Regions from separate parts of the Serratia sp. TSA_130.1 genome, predicted to be linked through region 2. Evidence: predicted binding sites of a transcription regulator. Region 2 holds the regulator's gene; each other region holds the start of a gene.
What was found. Region 2 encodes LexA, which represses DNA repair genes until DNA is damaged. Its sites were predicted from a motif close to TNCTGTATGTACATACAGNA; they were not measured.
Positions count from the first base shown of each region.

Region 1: the regulator LexA is predicted to act here: its motif matches at 1,939-1,958, upstream of mutH (DNA mismatch repair endonuclease MutH).
Region 3: the regulator LexA is predicted to act here: its motif matches at 2,020-2,039, upstream of uvrB (excinuclease ABC subunit UvrB).
Region 4: the regulator LexA is predicted to act here: its motif matches at 1,598-1,617, upstream of dinB (DNA polymerase IV).

Region 1 is NZ_JBQZFS010000001.1:1,326,190-1,329,644, reverse strand. Features, by position in the region: gene ptsP (phosphoenolpyruvate--protein phosphotransferase) at 1-957, opposite strand, end outside; gene rppH (RNA pyrophosphohydrolase) at 970-1,497, opposite strand; gene mutH (DNA mismatch repair endonuclease MutH) at 2,194-2,880, shown strand; gene ACUTQY_RS06220 (TerC family protein) at 2,981-3,455, shown strand, end outside.
Region 2 is NZ_JBQZFS010000010.1:36,182-39,636, reverse strand. Features, by position in the region: gene plsB (glycerol-3-phosphate 1-O-acyltransferase PlsB) at 1-1,160, opposite strand, end outside; gene ACUTQY_RS23645 (diacylglycerol kinase) at 1,309-1,677, shown strand; gene lexA (transcriptional repressor LexA) at 1,780-2,388, shown strand; gene dinF (MATE family efflux transporter DinF) at 2,492-3,455, shown strand, end outside.
Region 3 is NZ_JBQZFS010000002.1:776,728-780,182, reverse strand. Features, by position in the region: gene ACUTQY_RS10460 (hypothetical protein) at 1-194, opposite strand, end outside; gene ACUTQY_RS10455 (ATP-binding cassette domain-containing protein) at 324-1,034, opposite strand; gene ACUTQY_RS10450 (hypothetical protein) at 1,488-1,616, shown strand; gene uvrB (excinuclease ABC subunit UvrB) at 2,148-3,455, shown strand, end outside.
Region 4 is NZ_JBQZFS010000002.1:1,217,048-1,220,502, reverse strand. Features, by position in the region: gene ACUTQY_RS12780 (hypothetical protein) at 1-62, shown strand, start outside; gene ACUTQY_RS12775 (putative T6SS immunity periplasmic lipoprotein) at 67-486, shown strand; gene ACUTQY_RS12770 (glycerophosphodiester phosphodiesterase family protein) at 553-1,449, opposite strand; gene dinB (DNA polymerase IV) at 1,633-2,694, shown strand; gene pepD (beta-Ala-His dipeptidase) at 2,737-3,455, opposite strand, start outside.

The DNA.
Region 1 (3,455 bases), on a different contig from region 2:
CCACTGGGTGGCGCCCTGAGTGGTGTCGTCGAGGTGGAACAGCAGGCGCTGACCCAGCGCGCGCAGGTCGCTGCCGCGCTCGCGCATATAGGTGTCCTGCAGTTTGGCGAACTGTTCGGCAAAGGCTTCTATCACCTGCTTCACCGCCCATTCCGCCACCGAGCCGTTGTCAATTTCGGCGAACAATTCGCGCTTGAGGCGGGCGTCGTTTAGCAGGTGAGAATAAAGATCGAAGATCGCCGCGCTCTCTTTTTGCGAGCTGGCGGCAAAACGCTTGCTGAAGCGGCGAAATTCCGCGCCGGCCTCTTCCAACGCCAACGTCAGGCGCTCGCGCTCGCTGGCGGTGTCCAGCGTCGACGCGCGGTAAACCTGATCGAGCGAAGGCTGGCTGCTGTCCTGCCACCCTTCCGCCACCGCTACGCCGGGCGAGGCCGCCAGCGCGCGCACGCGCGTTTGGCGATACTGGCCGAAAATGGCATTAAGCTGCGACTGTGAAAGGATCCCGGCCATCTGCGTGGCCAGGGTGACCATGAACGACTCTTCGCTTTCGTCGAACTGGCGCAGCTCGCGCTGCTGCACCACCAACACCCCCAACAGCTGGCGCCGGTGAATGATCGGTACCCCGAGGAAGGATCGGAAACGATCCTCTTTGACCTGCGGAACGTACTTGAAGCTGGGATGGCTTTGGGCATCGGCCAGGTTGATGGGTTCGGCCCGGCGGCCGACCAACCCGACGACACCTTCGTCAAACGCCAATGCGATAGTGCGCCCGCGCGGCTTTTTCAGCCCGCGCGTGGCCATCAAGTAGTAACAGCGGCGATCGTTGTCCGCCAGGTAAATGGAGCACACTTCGGTGTCCATCGCCAGACAGGTTTCATTGACCAGCAGATCCAGCGCATCCGTCAGACTGGCCGCCGCGGCCACCTTCTCTACAATTTCTCGCAAGCGCGTGAGCATAGTCGGCTTAACTTAACCTCTCTTTCGGCGATAAGCGGGGGCCTGCCGCGGCGCCGCCTGCTCTTGCATCGGCATCACGGTCACGGCGAATTCTTTCATCACCCGGCGGTAGACGTCGCGTTTAAACGACACCACCTGGCGCACCGGATACCAGAAGCTCACCCAGCGCCAACCGTCGAACTCCGGTGTGCTGCTGCGCTGCATGTTGATATCAGCGTCATTGCACAGTAGCTGCAACAAAAACCATTTTTGCTTTTGGCCGATACAAACCGGCTTTGTGTCCCAACGCACCAAACGTTTCGGCAATTTATAGCGCAACCAGTTGCGGGTCGAAGCCAGGATGCGCACATCCTTTTTACTCAGCCCCACTTCTTCGAACAGCTCACGGTACATCGCCTGCTCCGCAGTTTCGCCAGGGTTAATCCCACCTTGGGGAAACTGCCAGGAGTGCTGACCGTAACGGCGGGCCCATAAGACCTGCCCCTGACGATTACAGATTACGATACCAACATTCGGGCGGTAGCCATCATCATCGATCACCGGACTACCTCGATAAGCTTAAATTCGCATAGATGTCCTGATTGTTTCACACAAGCTACAGGCGGTAAACCACTGCTTTACGGCGCTGCGGGCCGGATAACATTGGGATAACTCACAGATATAGGCAAAGTTATAAACATGCATCGGCATTTCAGACCGGTTTTATTCACTTTTTCTGTGGATAGGTGTGTGTAGAACTCGAGGGATAAGCCGGTAAAACTCTCGTCCCCGAAAATCCCTCCTCACACCGAAAAAACAATATTACTCCTAAAAACATATAATTAACCAATATCCCACAGTTATGTACAGGGCAAAAATGTGATCTATGCACGGTAAGGATCTTACCCTGGCGAAAGATCCACCAACGCCGTTTTTATCCACAGATTATCCGGGCAAGTTACGCACAAAACGGACAAATTCGTAAAAAACCGCCCGAGTCAAGGCTGTAAATTGAACCAGTAATCGGTAAAAATTTGGGTTATCCCATAAATCTGTGGATAAATAGGTGTAAGATCCTGTTTATTGTCGGTGGCTTCAGGTGAACAAGCCTCGCGGGAGCATTGTCGCCCGCGCAAGGAAAGAAAAAAAGTCATGTAAAATCATGCTACTATTATTCTTTTCCCCAGGCGACTGGGGTTACCGTTTCCCGTGTATCTTTGCAGTACGTTTTTCAACCAAATTCGACAGGCTTGATTTATGGCGTTTTTATCCCCTCTGCCACCCCCGCCGGAAAATGAACGGCAGCTGTTCGAGCGCGCTCAGGCGCTGGCCGGCTTCAGTTTTGGCGAACTGGCCGCCCGCGCGCAGTTGCCGATCCCCAAGGATCTGAAACGCGATAAAGGCTGGGTGGGCATGCTGCTGGAGCTGTACCTCGGTGCCATGGCCGGCAGCAAACCGGAACAGGATTTTCCTGAGCTGGGCATTGAGCTGAAAACCATTCCTGTCGACGCCGCCGGCAAACCGCTGGAGACCACTTTCGTCTGCGTGGCCCCGCTCACCGGCAACAGCGGCGTCACCTGGGCCAGCAGCCACGTTCGCCACAAGCTGGCGCGCGTGTTGTGGATACCGGTAGAGGGCGAACGGCAAATCCCGCTGGCGCAGCGCCGCGTCGGTTCGCCGCTGCTGTGGAGCCCGAGCGCTGCAGAAGAAGAGATGCTGCGCCGCGATTGGGAAGAGCTGATGGATCTGATTGTGCTCGGTCACGTAGAACGCATCACCGCACGCCACGGCGAAGTGCTGCAACTGCGCCCCAAAGCGGCCAACAACAAGGCGCTCACCGAAGCCATCGGCGAACAGGGGCAACCTATCATGACGCTGCCGCGCGGTTTCTATCTGAAAAAGGGTTTTACCGGCGCGCTGCTGGCAAGACATTTCTCAATCTAAGCGATTTCGTTTAACTCTGGTTTAGCTAACCCTGTCAGCGCCACGATAAACGCGTATAATTCACGCTTTGCATTTATTAAGTATTAAGGTGTGTCGGGCAATGTTCGAATGGATTATGGATCCCAATGCCTGGTTAGCGTTAGGTACGCTAACCATTCTTGAGATCGTACTGGGTATTGATAACATCATTTTTCTGTCGCTGGTGGTGGCCAAGCTGCCCAAAGCGCAACAGAACAAAGCTCGCCGGCTCGGGCTGGCCGCCGCCATGATTATGCGTCTGGCGCTGCTGGCCTCCATCGCCTGGGTGATCCGCTTGACGCACCCGCTGTTCACCGTGCTGGATCACGCCATTTCCGCCCGCGATCTGATCCTGCTGCTCGGTGGATTGTTCCTGATCTGGAAAGCCAGCAAAGAGATCCACGAAACCATCGAAGGCACGGAAGAAGAGCACCACACCAAGGTGCACAGCTTCTTCGGCGCGATCGTACAGATCATGCTGTTGGATATCATCTTCAGTCTGGATTCGGTGATTACCGCCGTAGGCCTTTCCGATCACCTGTTCATCATGATGGCGG
Region 2 (3,455 bases):
CGGCCGCCTTCCACGAAGTATTCCACCGAGTAACCGCGGGTGAACAGCTCGCCGAGGTATTCGCGGAACACCGTCGAGTAAAGCTTGTTGCCCTTGAAGGTGCGGCGGATGAAGAACGCGCCCAGGCGACGGAAGATCGGGCCGGCCGGCCAGAAGTTGAGGTTGATGCCCGCGGCGATGTGCGGCGGCACCAGGCCCTGGTGATACAGCACGTAGGACAGCAGCAGATAGTCCATGTGGCTGCGGTGGCAGGGCACGTAGACGATCTCGTGGCCGTCCTGCGCCAGCTGGCGCACGCGCTCGGCGTTGGTGACGTTGATGCCCTGATACAGCCGGTTCCAGGTCCAGCTCAGCACGCGATCGGACAGACGCACGGTTTCGTAGGAGAAGTCGGCGGCGATCTCTTCCATCAACGCGATGGCGTTCTGCTGGGCCTTCTCGTGCGAGATCTTCTTGCTGCGCGCTTCGTCCTCGACCGCTTTTTCGATCGCTTTGGACGCCAACAGCTTGTTGAACAGATCCTGACGGGCCGGCAGGCTTGGGCCTACAGCGGCCAGGCGTTGACGCGAGAAGTGCATGCGCGCCACGCGCGCCAGTTTCTGCGCGATGGTTTTATCCGTGCCGTGTTCGGTGGCCATGCGGCGCAGCGAAACGGTGTTGGAGAAGCGCACGAAGCTGTCGCGGCCGAGCCACAGCACGGCGAAGAATTTTTGCACGCCGTTCAACAGACGCAGGTGCGGCGTGCCGTGGCCTTCGCGGCCCGGCGAGCGGCCGAACATGACCGAAACCGGCAGCATCTGAATGTCGAGATCCGGATTGCTGCGATGCAGATCCAGGTAGTCGTGGAACAGCTTTACCGACTCTTCTTTCGGGGTGTAGTAGCGGAACACGCGCGGGCCGTCGTGAATGAACACGTAGCTCGGCAGCACAGTGCCGTCGATCTCCAGCGCGTTGAGCGGATCGGGCAGATCCTGCGCCAGGCACTGGGTGCGCAGCGTCAGCAAATCCGCCTTGGAATTGTAAGGTAAAACATACAAAATCGGCCGTGAGGGATCCAACCCTAGCTCGGTAACCGGATCTGAAGGGATGACCTTACTTCTTACCAACAATTTAAGTGGTAAATTCAATATTTTATAATAAATTTTACGCCAACCTGACATAACAACGTGAAGCCTCTTGTTAGCAATGCGCCGCAAGCATACCAGAAACCGGGTAGCAGATCTGTGGTGTTCGAAAACCGAGAGCCGTCAGCGCGGACTGTTCTAGACTCTTTTTATTATGACCGACCTCTGAGAAAGGCACGAAAACATGGCAAACCAAGCAACCGGATTGACCCGCATCATCAAGGCCGCCGGCTATTCTTATAAAGGGCTTTCCGCCGCCTGGCAACACGAGGCGGCGTTCCGCCAGGAACTGGTGGTGACCCTCCTGGCTATCATACTGGCTGTCTGGCTGGACGTGGGTGCGATAGCGCGCATTTTATTGATCGGATCGGTGGCGCTGGTGATGATCGTCGAGATCCTGAACAGCGCGATCGAGGCGGTGGTGGATCGCATCGGCAGCGAACACCATGAGCTGTCCGGGCGGGCCAAGGACATGGGATCGGCGGCGGTGTCGCTGGCGATCGTACTCGCGCTGTTCGTTTGGGGCACGGTCTTGTGGCAGCATTTTGGCTGATGCAAAGCGCCTACTGACTGATTTTTATTTATTCTTCGGTTCCCAATCCGCGCTTACCTGTATATACTCACAGCAAGACTGTATAAACAAACAGGGGGCGGAATGAAAGCACTAACTACCAGACAGCAAGAGGTCTACGATCTGATTCGCGATCATATTTCGCAAACGGGCATGCCGCCGACGCGTGCCGAGATCGCGATGCGTCTGGGGTTCCGTTCGCCTAACGCCGCCGAAGAGCACCTGAAGGCGCTGGCACGCAAAGGCGTGATCGAAATCGTCTCCGGCGCGTCGCGCGGTATCCGCCTGCTGATGGAAGAAGAAGAAGGGCTGCCGCTGATCGGCCGCGTCGCCGCCGGCGAGCCGCTGCTGGCGCAGCAGCACATCGAAGGGCACTACCAGGTGGATCCATCCCTGTTCAAACCGAGCGCCGATTTCCTGTTGCGGGTGAACGGCATGTCGATGCGCGACATCGGCATTCTGGACGGCGATCTGCTGGCGGTGCACAAAACACAAGACGTGCGCAACGGCCAGGTCGTGGTCGCGCGCATCGAAGACGAAGTGACGGTCAAACGCTTGAAAAAGCACGGCAACGTGGTTGAACTGCTGCCGGAGAACAACGAATTCCAACCGATCGTGGTCGATCTGCGCCAGCAGAATTTCACGATCGAAGGGCTGGCGGTCGGCGTGATCCGCAACGGCGACTGGATTTAATCGCCGCGCCATTACCGCCGCTCCCTGTATCAATCGCCCCTGTTTTGGGGCGTTTTTGTTTCTGACTTCGCCCTTCGTCACTCTGTCACAGGAACATCCCATCATGCGCCTGATTTCCGCCTTCACCAGCGACACCGATAAAGCCCTGTGGCGCCTCGCCCTGCCGATGATTTTCTCCAATATCACCGTGCCGCTGCTCGGGCTGGTGGACACCGCGGTGATCGGCCACCTCGACAGCCCGATCTATTTGGGAGGCGTGGCGATCGGCGCGGTGGCGACCAGCTTCCTGTTCATGCTGCTGCTGTTCCTGCGCATGAGCACCACCGGCCTCGCGGCGCAGGCGCTGGGAGCGAAGAACCCGCAGGCGCTGGCGCGCGCCTTTATGCAACCGCTGCTGCTGGCGTTGTTGGCCGGGGGGGCGATCGTCCTGTTGCGCTACCCGCTGATCGAACTGGCGCTGCGGATCGTCGGCGGCGATGGCGCGGTGCTGGAGCAGGCGCGGCGTTTTCTTGAGATCCGCTGGTTGAGCGCGCCAGCGGCGCTGGCCAACCTGGTGCTGCTGGGCTGGCTGCTCGGCGTGCAGTACGTGCGTGCGCCGGTGATCCTGCTGATCGTCGGCAACCTGCTGAACATCGTGCTGGATATTTGGCTGGTGATGGGCCTGGGTTGGAACGTGCGAGGGGCGGCGGCGGCCACCGCCATCGCCGAATATGCCACGCTATTGCTCGGCCTGTGGCTGGCGTGGCGGGTGATGCGTCTGCGTGGTATTACCCTGGCGATGTTGCGTCAGGCCTGGCGTGGCGATCTGCGTCGCCTGCTGGCGCTCAATCGCGACATCATGTTGCGTTCATTGCTGCTGCAGCTGTGCTTTGCGTCGCTGACCATTTTCGGCGCTCGCCTGGGGAGCGATGTGGTGGCGGTTAACGCGGTGTTGATGAACCTGCTGACGTTTACCGCCTATGCGCTCGACGGCTTCGCTTATGCGGTGGAGGCCCATTCCGGCCACGCCTACGGCGCCCGGGACGGCAGCCAACTGCGTAAGGTGTGGCACGCGGCCTGCAGGCAGG
Region 3 (3,455 bases), on a different contig from region 2:
GTCCAAAGGGCAAAAGGCGCGGCGAATCTGACAATCGCAGGGCGTTTTAACGTTTTGATGATAAAGTCTTGTGCGCCGACCAGTTCGTCGCGCGAACTGACGTAAATGCCTTCAATATTAAGACGTTCCTGCAGGCTCCAGTTTTTGTTGCGCAAATCCGCGTATTGAATAAATGCCGCGTTGTTGTCTGTCATGCTTACATCCCTCGATATTATGGTGTCGGTGTGACCCCTATCGAGTATGAAAAGATGGCCGGTCCATGCCTATTGGGCGCAGACCGGCCGTGACTGATACAACAGCAACCTAATCGCTAACCCGAGCACTCACTCTGCCAGCCCGGCGCCGATCAGCGCCTCATCCAGCTGCGCCAGCGCGCCGTGCGCCACGGTGCGCCCGCTATCGAGCAGACAAAAACGATCCGCCACCCGGCGCACGAACGGCAGCTGATGCTCTACCAGCAAAATGGTCATGCCCAACTCATAGTTGAGCCTGCGGATCACGTTGCCGATGTCGGCGGCGATCGAGGGCGGTACGCCCGTTGTCGGTTCGTCGAGGATCAGCAGCGCCGGCTCCTGCGCCAGCGCACGACCAATCGCCAACTGGCGCTGAGCGCCTTCGCACAGATCGCCGGCGCGGCGGGTGCGCATCTGGCGCAAATTGGGAAACAGGCTGTAGATCAGCGGCGGAATGCGGTAAGGGGCGCCGCGCACGGCCATCTGCGCCACTTGCAGATTCTCTTCCACGCTCAGCTGCGAGAAGAGTTGCCGCCCTTGCGGGACGTGGCTGATGCCGAGTGCGGCGCGGCGCTCCATCGGTTGCAGCAGCAGGTTTTGCGGCGGCTGATCCGCCGGCTGCCAGGTCATGCTGCCGCTCACCACCGGCAAATGCCCCATGATGCAGTTGACCAGCGTGGTCTTGCCCACGCCGTTGCGCCCGAGCAGCACGGTGCACTGGCCGCGCGGCAGCTCCAGGTTGATGTCCCACAGGGTATGATTTTGCCCGTAAAATTGATTGACCGATCTCAGACTCAGCATGTGGCATTCTCCTCATAGACATAGGCGCCCGTTCCACTCGTTGGTGGGGTGCTGCAAAGGCCGCATTGGCGGTTGATTTCCCGAGTGTGGCAATGTCCGGAACAAAATGCCGTCCCTCCGATTCACCTGAGCAATGTCTGCGGTGGACGGAAAGACAGTCAATATGTCGTGAAAAACGACGTTTATGACGACTTGGTGTCGTTCTCGCGCTTTTACGAGGCATAGCCAGGCGGCGGTTGCACGCCGCATTCGGCAGCGCATTATGCTGTCGCGCCTCGTTCGCACGCGGGAAGATAAAGCAACTCCCAGGCCAGTTTTGCCACTGGCCGAAAAGAGGGAGTGTTATCGCTTTGTTAACCGCCTGTCAGGCCCGACGCGCTCTGCCGCGGCGGCCTGAAAATACGCCGGGAAGTTAACCCGGACGTTTTTTGCACTCTTGTGGTGCTCTCCGGCGTGGGCGTGGTGCAAGGTGTTGCGCCGCCGTCAAGCGCGATCGGCGTGAAAGGGGGCAATGCGATTTTGGCAATGGGGATTTTTAGTATTAATCGGCATAAACAAAGCGATATTTTTATGAAAAAATAACTAAAAAAGCCATTTTGGCGAGTGTAAAGGGCGAAAAGCTTTCTTTCTGTAACTCCCGCCACGGGCGGGGCGGTGAGAGTTATCCACTATTCCTGTGGATAACCTTGTGCATTAGATTTAGAAAAACGCTGTAAAGCGAGAGCCGACGCGGGTTCTGTTCGCTTTGTCCGCAATCTCGTCTTTTTATTAAAACTATTAATTATCAATAAATTAACTAAAATCAAGACGCCAGGGCATTGATCGGGTTTCTATGTGTGATTTTTCGCCGCGGTGCTATCAATAAGTTAATTTTCGGCAAGTTCTGGGGATAAATCTGTTATTGACAATAAAAATGTCACCCCGCTGTAACCTCACGGTGCAACGGCGTTGCCGCGCTGCCGCGCGCAGCGACGAATCCGCTTGAAGCTGGTTTTATATCCAGTATCATGGGCACTGGCGCAAATCGCCGACACTTTCCATAATTAGGGGCCACGTCCGGCGCAGAGCCGGCTGGCCGCCTGAGCGCGCGCATCTCCACAGGGTAGCCGAGCAATGAGTAAACTTTTCAAACTGCATTCTGATTTCAAACCGGCCGGCGATCAGCCGGAAGCCATCCGCAAACTGGAAGAGGGGTTGGAAGACGGCCTGGCGCACCAGACGCTGCTGGGGGTAACCGGCTCGGGCAAAACGTTCACCATCGCCAACGTGATAGCCGATCTGAATCGGCCGACCATGGTGCTGGCGCCGAACAAGACGTTGGCGGCGCAGCTGTACGGCGAGATGAAAGAGTTTTTCCCGGAGAATGCGGTGGAGTACTTCGTCTCTTACTACGACTACTACCAGCCGGAAGCCTACGTGCCCAGCTCCGACACCTTCATTGAAAAAGACGCTTCGGTGAATGAGCACATCGAGCAGATGCGCCTTTCCGCCACCAAGGCGCTGCTGGAGCGGCGCGACGTGGTGGTGGTGGCGTCGGTGTCGGCGATCTACGGCCTGGGCGATCCGGATCTTTACCTGAAGATGATGCTGCATCTGACCAAGGGCATGATCATCGATCAGCGCTCCATTTTGCGCCGGCTGGCGGAGCTGCAGTATTCCCGCAACGATCAGGCTTTCCAGCGCGCCACCTTCCGCGTGCGCGGTGAGGTGATCGACATCTTCCCGGCGGAATCGGACGAGCTGGCGCTGCGCGTCGAGCTGTTCGACGACGAAGTGGAGCGGCTGTCGCTGTTCGATCCGCTGACCGGGCAGATTGAGCAGGTGGTGCCGCGTTTTACCATCTACCCGAAGTCGCACTACGTGACGCCGCGCGAGCGGATCATTCAGGCGATGGAAGAGATCAAGGTCGATCTGGCGGACCGCCGCAAGGTGCTGTTGGCCAACAACAAGCTGCTGGAAGAGCAGCGCCTGACGCAGCGCACCCAGTTCGATCTGGAGATGATGAACGAGCTGGGTTACTGCTCGGGCATCGAAAACTACTCGCGCTACCTTTCCGGGCGCGCCGAGGGCGAGCCGCCGCCGACGCTGTTCGATTACCTGCCGGCGGACGGCCTGCTGGTGGTCGACGAATCCCACGTCACCATTCCGCAAATCGGCGCGATGTTCAAGGGCGACCGCGCGCGCAAGGAAACGCTGGTGGAGTACGGTTTCCGCCTGCCGTCGGCGCTGGACAACCGCCCGCTGCGCTTCGAGGAGTTCGAGGCGCTGGCGCCGCAGACCATCTATGTCTCCGCCACGCCGGGCAAATATGAGCTGGAGAAATCCGGCGGCGATCTGATCGACCAGGTGGTGCGCCCGACCGGGCTGCTGGATCCGATCGTGGAAGTGCGGCCGGTCGCCACTCAGGTGGACGATCTGCTC
Region 4 (3,455 bases), on a different contig from region 2:
CGGATAAAACGATCGCCAGAAAATACGAATATACGCTTTCTCAGTTTCTTAAGCAGAGGTAACAGGATGAACCGCATTATTTTGGTTGGAACACTGGCTTTGCTGCTCGCCGGCTGCATGCACATGAACGATCCGAGGCCAAAAAACTACGCGGCCAACGTCACTGTCGTTGATAACCACGTTTGTGTGCGGGTTCAACCTGAAGGGGACGAGCGGTTGGCCGGCGTTATTATCGAAGAAATCGGCAATGCCAACGCTATCTTCGGCAAGCACTTCACGGATAACGAGATGCCTGCGGTCACCGCGGCTACGTGCATTCCCGACGATAATTATAAATTCGAAGACGGGAAGTCTTACGGGGTATCGGTGACGCTGTTGTCGCCGGATAAACGAAGTCAAGGTCTTGAGCCTGCCGCCCGGCTGTTCGGCGCTGGGTTTAGTGTTCGCAATGAAAATGGCACCATCCAAGTGGTTCCTGCTCGCTAACGGATGTTGAAACCTGGGCGGGCATAAGGCGGGTTTGTCGAACCGCCTTATGCCGTAGCCGGTTATTTATTTCGCCTTGCGGAAGCTTTTCGCCTCGGCCGGGGAGTTAACCATCACGCCGTCGGCGCCCAGCGCCAGCGCCTGCTGATATTCCTGCGGCGAGTTGACCCCGAACAGGATGATGTGCGCCGGGCCCTGCGAGCGGAAACAGTCCATCGACTCTTTATCCCAGGTCAGAAATGCCTTCGAACGCCCTTCGCCGAGAGTATATTTCTCTACCACCTCCACCTCGCGCTTCAGCTCCAGCCCGTACCAGCGCGGCTGCTGGTTGTCCGGTTTGACGTCGCACTGGTGCGCCATGGTGACGTTGGCCAGCAGCGTGCGGGTCTCGTCGCGGCTTTCAAAGAGCGGGATGGCCGGCGGCAGCGCCTGCAGGTATTTGGCGTCGGTAGAGTAGACGCGGGTGCGGTTCAGGCTGTTGGTGCTTTGCAACGTCGCCAGCAGCGCCTGGCCAAACTGCGCCGGATCGGCGTCCGGGGATTTGATGTCCAGATAAAAGGTGACGTGCGGAAACGCCTTCAGCACGTCGTCGAGGCGCGGAATGCCGATGCCCCGGCCGCGGAACGGGTGGGCGTCACCCTTGGCGAAGGCCCAGCCGGCGTCGGTCTCGGCCAGCTGCGCGGCGGTATAGGCAGAGACCGGGCCCTGCCGGTTGGTCAACGCTTTCAGATCCGAGGGGCGATACAGCACGATGACGCCGTCTTTGGATTCTTGCAGGGTGATCCAAATGGCGTCGGCGCCGTTTTTCAATGCCGTTTCGATAGCGATGCGGGTGTTTTCCGGCGCATCGGCGGTGCCGCCGCGGTGGGCGACGATCGCCGGCGCATGACCGGCGGCGGCGCTGGCCGCCAGCGCGTTCAGCGACAGTGCGGAAGCCAGCAGCAAATGAGAAAATCTGATCATGTAGGATACCTTGTCGTTATCGTTGTGGAGAGCCGCACGGGATGGCGGAAATCATACTATTGAAAAATTAAGCTTTTTTAACAACGCGGAAATATCTGGCGGAAACGCCGCTTTCCTCGAGCTCCGCGGCCTTGAGCTTTCGGTATCTGACTGTATACTTATACAGTGTTACTGGAGGGTGCGATGCGTAAAATCATTCATGTCGATATGGACTGCTTCTTCGCGGCGGTGGAAATGCGCGACGATCCCAGCCTGCGTGATATTCCGCTGGCGATTGGCGGCAGCGCCGATCGGCGCGGGGTGATCAGCACCGCCAACTACCCGGCGCGGCGCTACGGCGTACACAGCGCCATGTCCACGGCGATGGCGCTCAAGCTGTGTCCGCATCTCACCCTGCTGCCGGGGCGCATGGCGGCCTATAAAGAGGCTTCGCTGCACATCCGCGAAATCTTCGCTCGCTATACCCCGCTGATCGAGCCGCTGTCGCTCGATGAAGCCTATCTCGACGTGACCGACAGCCCGCAATGCAACGGCTCGGCGACGCTGATCGCCCAGGAAATCCGTCAGGCGATCGCCGACGAACTGAACCTCACCGCGTCGGCCGGCGTCGCGCCGATCAAGTTTCTCGCCAAAATCGCCTCCGAGATGAACAAGCCGAACGGGCAATACGTGATCACGCCGGCGCAGGTGCCGGCGTTTTTGCAGCAGCTGCCGCTCAGCAAGATCCCCGGCGTCGGCAAGGTGACCGCCAAACGGCTGGAGGAAGTGGGGCTCATCACCTGCGCCGACGTGCAGCAATACGATTTGGCGCAGTTGCTCAAGCGGTTCGGCAAGTTTGGCCGGGTGTTGTGGGAGCGGTGTCAGGGCATCGATCGGCGCGAAATCTTAGCGGAGCGGCTGCGCAAATCGGTGGGGGTGGAGCGCACGCTGGCGGAAGACATTCACGACTGGGAAGACTGCGAAACGCTGATTATCGACAAACTCTATCCCGAGCTGGAGATGCGGCTGCGCAAGGTAAAGCCGGATCTGCACATCGCCCGGCAGGGCGTGAAGCTGAAGTTTCAGGATTTTCAGCAAACCACCCAGGAGCACGTCTTCCCGGTGTTGAACCGGCAGGATTTGCTGGAGGTGGCGCGGCAGGCGTGGCGCGAGCGGCGCGAAGGGCGCGGCGTGCGGCTGGTGGGGTTGCATGTGACGCTGCTCGATCCGCAGCTGGAGCGGCAGCTGGCGCTGCCTTGGGAATAAAAAAGCCGGCGAGTCGCCGGCTTTTTGCGTTAAGCGTGCAGATTACGCGCGCTCAGGGATTGCTTTCAGCAGCGAGGTCAGCAGCTTCCAGTACAGACCGACGCTTTCGATATGCACTTGCTCATCCGGCGAGTGCGGGCCGGTGATGGTTGGCCCGATCGATACCATATCCATGTTTGGATACGGCTTTTTGAACAGACCGCATTCCAGACCGGCGTGGATCACCATGATGTTCGGCGTCTTGTTGAACAGCTCCTGATACAGCTCGCGCACCAAGTGCATCACCGGCGAGTCGGCGTCCGGCTGCCAGCCCGGGTAGCCCCCCTTCGGCGCCACGTTGGCGCCGGCCAGCTGGCCCAGCGCGGTCAGCATCTCGACAACGTAATCTTTGCCGCTGTCGATCAGGGAGCGGATCAGGCAGATGATTTCCGCTTCGTTTTCGCTGGTGGTGACTACGCCGACGTTCAGCGAGGTTTCCACCACGCCTTTCACCGCGTCGCTCATGCGGATCACGCCGTTCGGCGTGCCGTTCAGTAGCGCCAGGAAGCGTTGCTGGCTGTCGGCGCTCAGCGCCTGCGAAGCGCTGGTGGTCGGCTCCAGCAGCACGGTGATGTTCTTCTCTTTGGCGGAGAGTTCGTTCTGCAGCACGGCCAGGAACTCTTGGCTCAGCGCTTTCAGCGCGTCGGCTTTTTCTGCCGGCACCGCTACCACCGCGGAGGCTTCACGCGGGATGGCGTTGCGCAGGGTGCCGCCGTTCAGGT